2 regions of the Metabacillus sediminilitoris genome follow, and region 2 is predicted to be linked to the other one. Evidence: riboswitches for the same ligand, from Rfam matches in the RefSeq annotation. Region 2 holds a riboswitch; the other holds the start of a gene.
What was found. A riboswitch is a leader RNA that binds a small molecule or an ion and turns the genes downstream of it on or off. The one in region 2 is predicted to bind glycine.
Positions count from the first base shown of each region.

Region 1: another riboswitch for glycine. It lies ahead of gcvT (glycine cleavage system aminomethyltransferase GcvT); the one in region 2 lies ahead of GMB29_RS06030 (amino acid permease).

Region 1 covers NZ_CP046266.1:4,007,318-4,011,471, forward strand. The annotation lists gene gcvPA (aminomethyl-transferring glycine dehydrogenase subunit GcvPA) at 1-1,088, opposite strand, end outside; gene gcvT (glycine cleavage system aminomethyltransferase GcvT) at 1,145-2,245, opposite strand; glycine riboswitch at 2,525-2,617, opposite strand; gene GMB29_RS19260 (DEAD/DEAH box helicase) at 2,934-4,154, shown strand, end outside.
Region 2 covers NZ_CP046266.1:1,218,575-1,222,728, reverse strand. The annotation lists partial or broken gene GMB29_RS27255 (amino acid permease C-terminal domain-containing protein) at 1-19, opposite strand, end outside; gene GMB29_RS06030 (amino acid permease) at 13-1,401, opposite strand; glycine riboswitch at 1,842-1,900, opposite strand; glycine riboswitch at 1,903-2,005, opposite strand; gene GMB29_RS06025 (amidohydrolase) at 2,459-3,646, opposite strand; gene GMB29_RS06020 (MFS transporter) at 4,006-4,154, opposite strand, start outside.

The DNA of each region.
Region 1 (4,154 bases), 2.8 Mb from region 2:
TTGGCTTTTTGGATATTTTGAATAGCCATTTCTTTCACACCTTGTTTCCCAAGTGCAGTCATAGCGACAGATGCAGCTAATGCATTTAACGCTTGGTTAGAACAAATATTAGAAGTCGCTTTATCACGACGAATATGTTGCTCGCGAGCCTGAAGGGTTAAAACAAAACCGCGCTTCCCATTTTCATCTGTTGTTTGACCCACAAGGCGTCCTGGAACTTTTCTAAGAAGCTTATTTGTTACTGCAAAATAACCACAGTGAGGTCCACCAAATGCAGTTGGTATTCCAAATGGTTGAGCATCACCAGCAACAATATCTGCACCTAATGCTCCAGGTGGTGTTAAAGCGCCTAATGCTAATGGATTAGAAGAAACGATAAACATACTTTTACCCGTATGAGCAATTGGTTCAATCTCTTTTAAAGGCTCAATATGACCAAAAAAGTTTGGATATTGAACGAGAACAGCCGCAACATCATCATTCATTTCTTTTTGAAGAGCCTCTAAATCAGTCACACCATCTTTTAATGGTATCTCAACAACTTCAATGTATTGACCACTCGCATATGTTTTAATCACATCACGAGATTCAGGATTTACAGCTTGAGAAACGAGAATTTTCTTCTTTTTCGTCTGACCAGCAGCAAGCATAGCCGCTTCTGCTAACGATGTTCCCCCATCATACATTGATGAGTTTGCCACATCCATTCCAGTAAGCTCACAAATCATCGTTTGGAATTCGAATATCGCTTGAAGCTCACCTTGAGAAATTTCAGGCTGATAAGGTGTATATGCTGTATAAAATTCTGAACGGGAAATGACATGATCGACAATAACAGGCATGTAATGGTCATAAACACCGGCACCTAAAAATGACACATTACTTCGTAAATCTTTGTTCATAGCTGCTAATTGTGATAATTCTTTTAACAACTCGGTTTCAGATTTTGCCTTTTTAATGTTGTACTCACCCTGAAAACGAACTTTTTCTGGAATATCTTGAAACAATTCATGAACAGAATCTACGCCAATTGTTTGCAGCATTTCCTGTTTATCTTGTTCCGTCATAGGTAAATAACGATGTTTCATTACTTGTGAACCCCTCTCATAGTTAGATGATTACTCTTTTTTACTTGTTGAACATATTATTTTTGACGCTTGTAAAATGGCGTTGCTACAACCACTGCTTTTAATCTCTTTTTACGAATCTGTACTTCGACCTCTGTACCTAAATCTGTAAAATCAGCTTTTAATAAAGCGACGCCAATATTTTTCTTTAAGGTAGGAGATTGTGTTCCTGTTGTAACAAAACCAATTTGCTCTCCATCAACAAACACTTCGTAGCCATGACGCGGAATGCCTTTATCTATTAATTCAATCCCTACTAATTTACGTTCAGGACCCTTTTCTTTTTGTTCTTTTAATACAGCTTTCCCAATAAAATCAGCTTCCTTATTTGGTTTGACAGCAAACCCGATACCAGCCTCAATCGGTGTAATATCTTTTGAAAGCTCTTGCCCATACAATGGAAGATTTGCTTCAAATCGTAATGTATCACGTGCACCTAATCCACATGGGAGGACACCGTCTTCTTTACCGGCTTCCAATATTTTTACCCAAAGCAGCTTTGCATCCTCTGAAGCACAATATATTTCAAAGCCGTCTTCACCTGTATAACCTGTTCTTGAAACTAATGAATTAACACCAGCTACTTTAACAGCATCTTTAAATTTAAAGAATTTGATTTCAGATAAATCCGTATCCGTTAAGCTTTGCAGAATTTTATCGGCAAGTGGTCCTTGGAGTGCCAGCTGGGCGATTTCATTTGAAATATTCCTAACGGTTACATCTCCAAATACATGCGAACAGAGCCACTCTACATCTTTTTCAATATTCGATGCATTTATTACGAGTAAATAATTATTGTCTGCTTTTTTATAGATGAGTAAGTCATCAACAGTGCCACCATCTTCATAGCACATTGCTGTATATTGCGCGCCGCCATCTTTAAGTAATGACACATCATTTGTCGCGATTTTTTGCAAGAAAGCAAGACTACCTTCCCCAAGCACCTCAACTTCACCCATATGAGAAACATCAAACAACCCAGCATGATGACGAACTGCTTCATGTTCTGCTTTAATAGAAGAAAACTGTACTGGTAAATCCCAGCCGCCAAAATCAATCGTCTTAGCACCATAGTTTTTATACACTTCATATAAAGGTGTTCGTTTTAACTCTGTCATATTGGAGATACTCCCTTCTATTTTTAAATCCATGGAAACTCACTAAATTACTTAAAATTTCAGACAAAAAAAGGACATAGTACTCCCACATTATCATTTGGAAGTCTCTGTCCTTTTAACCTGAAAGTTTACCTTATGTAAAATTGGAATACAGTGTGCTTATCCTAGCTATCTAGTTAAGCTTTATGCTCAATCTAAATAACTAAATAAGCATACCGTCCCACAAAAGGCTTTCCCCTTTGGTAGTTTGCAACTAATTGCAAACACTCTCCAGAGCTGCGTCAAATAAGAGTCTTTTTGCCTGAGAGATTCACAATTGTTTGCTCCTTCGGCGCTATACCACGAACATATAGTCTCTCCCCTTATTCTCACCCGCACATATTTTGTTTTCAAATTGGTAATACTTAAAAAACAGTTTAAATCGACATTCAGACATTTTAGACATTAAAGTAAACAAAAAAACTAACGTCAATGCTTCATCTACCTGAAAGATAAGCATTGTAGAACTTACTTAACATCCTACCATGCACATAGACTTTCGGCAATACATTTTTCCTTAATGATTTATTATATTTTCATATATAACGTTCGTCTTTTCATCAAAATTAACATGATATTCATTTCACTTCTACTTTTTCTAACCAAATGATGAACATTACATCATAAAAAAGAAAGGACTGTCATTAAAATGAATGTAAAGACTACCTTTGATTCATCTTGGCAGGATGGTTTTTTTGAAAAGCTGGAAAATGATGGACCATGGTCAAACTGGGAGCTTTATAAACTTTCTTATGAAGTTCAGCAATATTCAGCTGTACCATCTTTTGAAGGTTTACAAGCACCAAAGCATCTTCCTCATTTCACACCGCTCCCACATCAATTAGAAGTTGCTCAAAGAGTGGTTGAAAAAATGAACGGAAAAGCCATTTTAGCTGATGAAGTGGGATTAGGTAAAACAATCGAAGCAGGGTTAATTTTAAAAGAATATATGATTCGCGGACTTGTTAAAAAGATATTAATTTTAGTGCCTGCCTCACTTGTGTCCCAATGGGCCCGTGAATTAAATGAGAAATTTTTTATTCCGGCTGTAGAGCAAAAGAAAAGCTATGTCTGGGAAGCTTGTGATGTTGTCGTATCTTCAATTGATACAGCAAAACGGAGTCCCCATCGAGAGATTGTCTATGATCAATCTTATGATCTAGTGATTATCGATGAAGCACATAAACTGAAAAATAATAAAACGAAAAACTATGAATTTGTACAAAACTTAAAAAAGAAGTATTGTTTATTGCTAACTGCAACACCTGTTCAAAATAGAATTGAAGAAATTTTTAATCTTGTATCATTATTAAAACCTGGACACTTAGGAAATGAGGCATTTTTTAATGAAGCGTTTTCTGCAAAAGATCGCTCATTGGAAGATCATGAACATTTACGTGAGCTCGTAAACAAGGTTATGATCCGAAATCGTCGCGGAGATACTGGAATCGAATGGCCGAAGCGTGTTGTTGAGACAATACCTATTGATTTTTCAGAAACTGAGCAGCATCTATATGACACAATCACAGCATTAAAATCACATTCTCAATATGCGGCAAATACATTTTCAATTATGACATTACAACGTGAAGCATGCAGCAGTCGTGAAGCTGTATACATGACACTAAAGAAAATGCTTGATCGTCCTGAGGGTGAAGAAGCTATCTTATCTTATGACGTCATCAAAAATATTATGATGGCGATCGATGGTGTCACACAAAATACAAAGGCACTCAAGGTTGTTGAACTTATTAAGAAATTAAATGATAAAGTAATCATTTTCACAGAATATCGTGCCACCCAATTTTATTTACAATGGTTTCTCCAGCAAAACGGGATCACATCTGTACCATTTCGCGGTGGCTTCAAA
Region 2 (4,154 bases):
TACCGATACCTCTTAATTTTCCGCTACCTGTTCTTGATTCGCCTGATCTGCATGAGTTGCATTCATTTTCCGCATCTTATAAATCGCGATCAGCAAAATAAACCAAACAGGAGTTACAAACAAGGCAATACGAGTATCTTCCGCAAGTGCTAGCACGACAAGAACGAACGCTAGGAAAGCAAGGATCAAGTAATTGGCAAATGGATAAAACGGCAATTTAAATTTGTTCAGTTTCGCTAGATCTGGTCTTGTTTTGCGGTATTTCAAATGACTGATGACTGTAATTCCCCAAATAAAGATGAAACATACTGTAGAAATACTTGTAATCAGTGTGAATACTCCCTCTGGCATTATATAGTTCAACACAACGGAAATAAGAATGACGACAGTTGAAAAGAACAATGCATTGGAAGGTACTTTACGGGCATCAAGTTTTGCAAATGGTACAGGTGCATTTTTATCTTTGGCAAGTGAGTATACCATTCGGCTTGTACTGAAGATGGCGCTGTTACATGCCGAAGCAGCGGATGTTAGGACAACAAAATTGACGATACCAGCAGCTGCAGCGATACCAACTGCTACGAATACTTGAACGAAAGGGCTTTCCGTTGGGACGATGGCGTTCCACGGATAAACACTCATAATGACAATAAGTGCCCCAATATAGAAAATGATAATTCGAATAGGGATATTATTTATTGCTTTTGGAATAACTCTCTCTGGATCTTCTGTTTCACCTGCAGTAAGACCTACAAGTTCAATGCCAACAAACGCAAACACTACCATTTGGAATGAAAGGATAAAGCCATTTATGCCATTTGGGAACATACCATCGTGGCTCCATAGATTCGTGAAACTGGCTGCGCCTGAATTTGTGGAAAAGCCTTTAATAATCATGAAAATACCAATGACAATTAGGGCTAGTATCGCAATGACTTTGATTAATGCGAACCAGAATTCCATTTCGCCAAAAAGTTTTACAGTTGCTAGGTTCATAATTAGCAAAATAACAAGGGCAATTAACCCCGGCATCCACTGTGGTACAGAGGGAAACCAATACTGGGTATAGAGTCCAACTGCTGTTAAGTCAGCCATTGCGATTGAAATCCAGCAAAACCAGTAGGTCCAGCCGGTCACAAAAGCTGCCATATTACCTAAATAGTCTCTTACAAAGTCAACAAAAGAATGATAGTTCAAATTGCTTAAGAGTAATTCTCCAAGTGCGCGCATGATTAAAAAACAAATGACACCTGTAATCATGTAAGCAATTAAAATCGATGGTCCTGCTAAATGTATAGATTTTCCTGCTCCGAGAAATAATCCCGTTCCGATAGCCCCGCCAATAGCGATTAGTTGTACGTGCCTGTTCTTAAGACCTCTTTCCAATTTTTGCTCCTGCATACGATTTTCCTCTCTCTACTTTTCTAGGATATTTGCAATTATAATTTTAAATTAATATCCCAATAAAAGTTTAGTATTATGAGTTAATCTGACCAAAAAAGCGCTTACAAATTTGGATAAAATAAATACTCAGGCAGGATCTGCATGCAGCAGTCATCCCTGTCTATACAAAGATTCCTGTTTCAATAATGACTCCAATCACTAACATGGTTAAATCCAAGGCTCCTAACTTTTTTCACAGGGCAGTTTCTTTAACTTTTGATTGTGTAATGTAGCTAAAAATAGCCTTTTAACGAAATAAGGTCATCAATCACTATAATCAAAACAGAATGAAGATTGATAGCTGCATTGATAGTCTTGTGCTTATCCTCCTCCTTTTGCTTATACCTATCTTTCTCTAACAAAAAAAGGACAGAGAAAAATAGGCATTTTCCTATTTTTCTCTGTCCTTTTACCTGAGAGTTTAACTCCTTTGGTGGCACATGGCTCTCTCCAGAGATGCGTCCTATTGTAGTCCTTTTTACCTGAGAGTTTGATTCCAAATTTATTAGAACTTGCTCCTTCGGTGCTAAACAATGCGTTTAGTCTCTCCCACAATATTCATCCGCTAATATACAATTAAATATATCCTATTCTATTAAAAGCAAAAAGTCAACTTAATATTCAGAATTCATTATTAATTTCAATTTTTAAAAATGCTTTGGAGGAAAGTTGTTTTTAGGTATCTATCTACTACAGATAAACTTTACAGTTATTAACCCTAACATAGATAGTAGAAAAGCCAATAAACAAATCTATATTCAAACCAGGTTGAGAAAATAAAATCCTCAACCTGGTTTATTCTAGTTCTATTAGTATAGATTTTATTATCTATTCATAGATAGTTTATTTATGGAGCAGTCTGCACCACTTTCGCACCGTACATATAAGTCTTCCATCACACCCCACTGTCAGGATCACCATTCTTAGTAGCTTGACTCGGTAATTGTATTGCTAATCTAATACACTGTTAAGATATGATCATCTATAAACCATAACGTACAAATTATTCTTTTTTCTAATCTAATTCATAATACCCGCAAACAACATATCCCACTGCTTTTGCTGCCACGAGCAGGGCATCTTCATCGATATCAAATTTAGGATGATGATTAAAATAAGGTTTTTCTACTCTTTTAGGTGTACATGCAATGTAAAAGAAGCAAGAAGGGAATTTTTCAGCATAGTAAGCAAAGTCTTCAGATGGCGGCATTGCTGGAAATTCCTTCACTTCTTTAATATCTTTATCATTTGCATTCATAAGGAACTCAGCAACCCTTTCTGTTAATGCAGGATCATTATATAAAGGTGGATAATCATTCGTATATGTTAGCTCACATGTTACACCAAATTCTACTTCAAGACCTTTTACAAGTCGTTTAACTTCTTTTTCAATTGTTTCTTTTGTTTCAACAGTCATATAACGGATATCGCCTTCAAGCTCTACACTGTCTTTAATGACATTGAATGTCCCTTTTCCATCAAAAGATCCAATCGTAATCACGCCAATATCAAAAGGACTTAAACGACGGCTAATAATCGTTTGAGCGGCGGTGACAAAATGAGAACCAGCCACAATGGCATCATTCGCTAGATGTGGTGAGGATCCATGACCGCCTCTGCCTTGAATTTTTAATTTTAAATAAGCCCTTCCGTTAAAAGAATAACCAGCGTGATAACCAACAACTCCCGCTTCATCCATTGGCAGCAGGTGGATACCAAATACATTATCTAAGTCGTCTAGCAAGCCGGATTCCACGATACTCCTTGCCCCGCCTGGTGGCACTTCTTCCGCATGTTGATGAATAATTTTGATAGTACCAGGAATTTCATCTTTTAATGTAATTAAGCAATCCGCCAAGATTAATAAATAGGCTGTATGGCCATCATGGGCACATGCATGCATAACACCTTCATTTTTGGATTTAAATGGTACATCCGTTTCTTCGACAATTGGAAGCGCATCAAAATCAGCGCGCAGACCAATGGTTTTTCCGGACTTTCCACCTTTGATTGTCACGACAACTCCGTATCCATTTCCTACATTCGATTGGACTTCTACATTCTTACCTTTATAAAAATCAATAATATATTGAGCAGTTTTTTCTTCTTTGAAAGAAAGTTCGGGATTTTCGTGTAAATGTCTGCGAATTTTAATAATCTCATCTTTACGGGACTCCAACATTTCCATTAATATACTTTTCATAGCTCGTCATCCTTTGAATATTTTTCTAAAATGCATTACATGTGGCGCAAAACATTTCAAACTGCTATTTATTCAACAACAGGGCTTCCAGCTGATTTATTTTTAGAAGTATTAGATATTTTTCCGGCATTTTTTATTCCATGAAGATAATGGATAATTGCACTTTGTCCTGTTCTGTGACTTTTCCATTTCTTGAATAAAGGTATGTAACTTTTTAAATCATACGTAATCATCATGTTTAGCTTGTAACGCTTCTATAGATCCTTCTGAGGGTTGTTTTTTAGGTCCTTTTTCCATGAATGGACGAGGAAAATCCTACGCCTCGAGAGTATTCTGGTCCCTTCAGATAATCTAATCCCCTATCTGCTTTTAAATGAAATGACGATAGTAAATAAAGATAAAATAATCAATATTCCTCCAACAAATGGATTGTGTTCAATTGATAGCTCTTCAACGACCATACCACCAATAATAGAACCAACCGCTACACCTAAATGAAGGGCGGAAT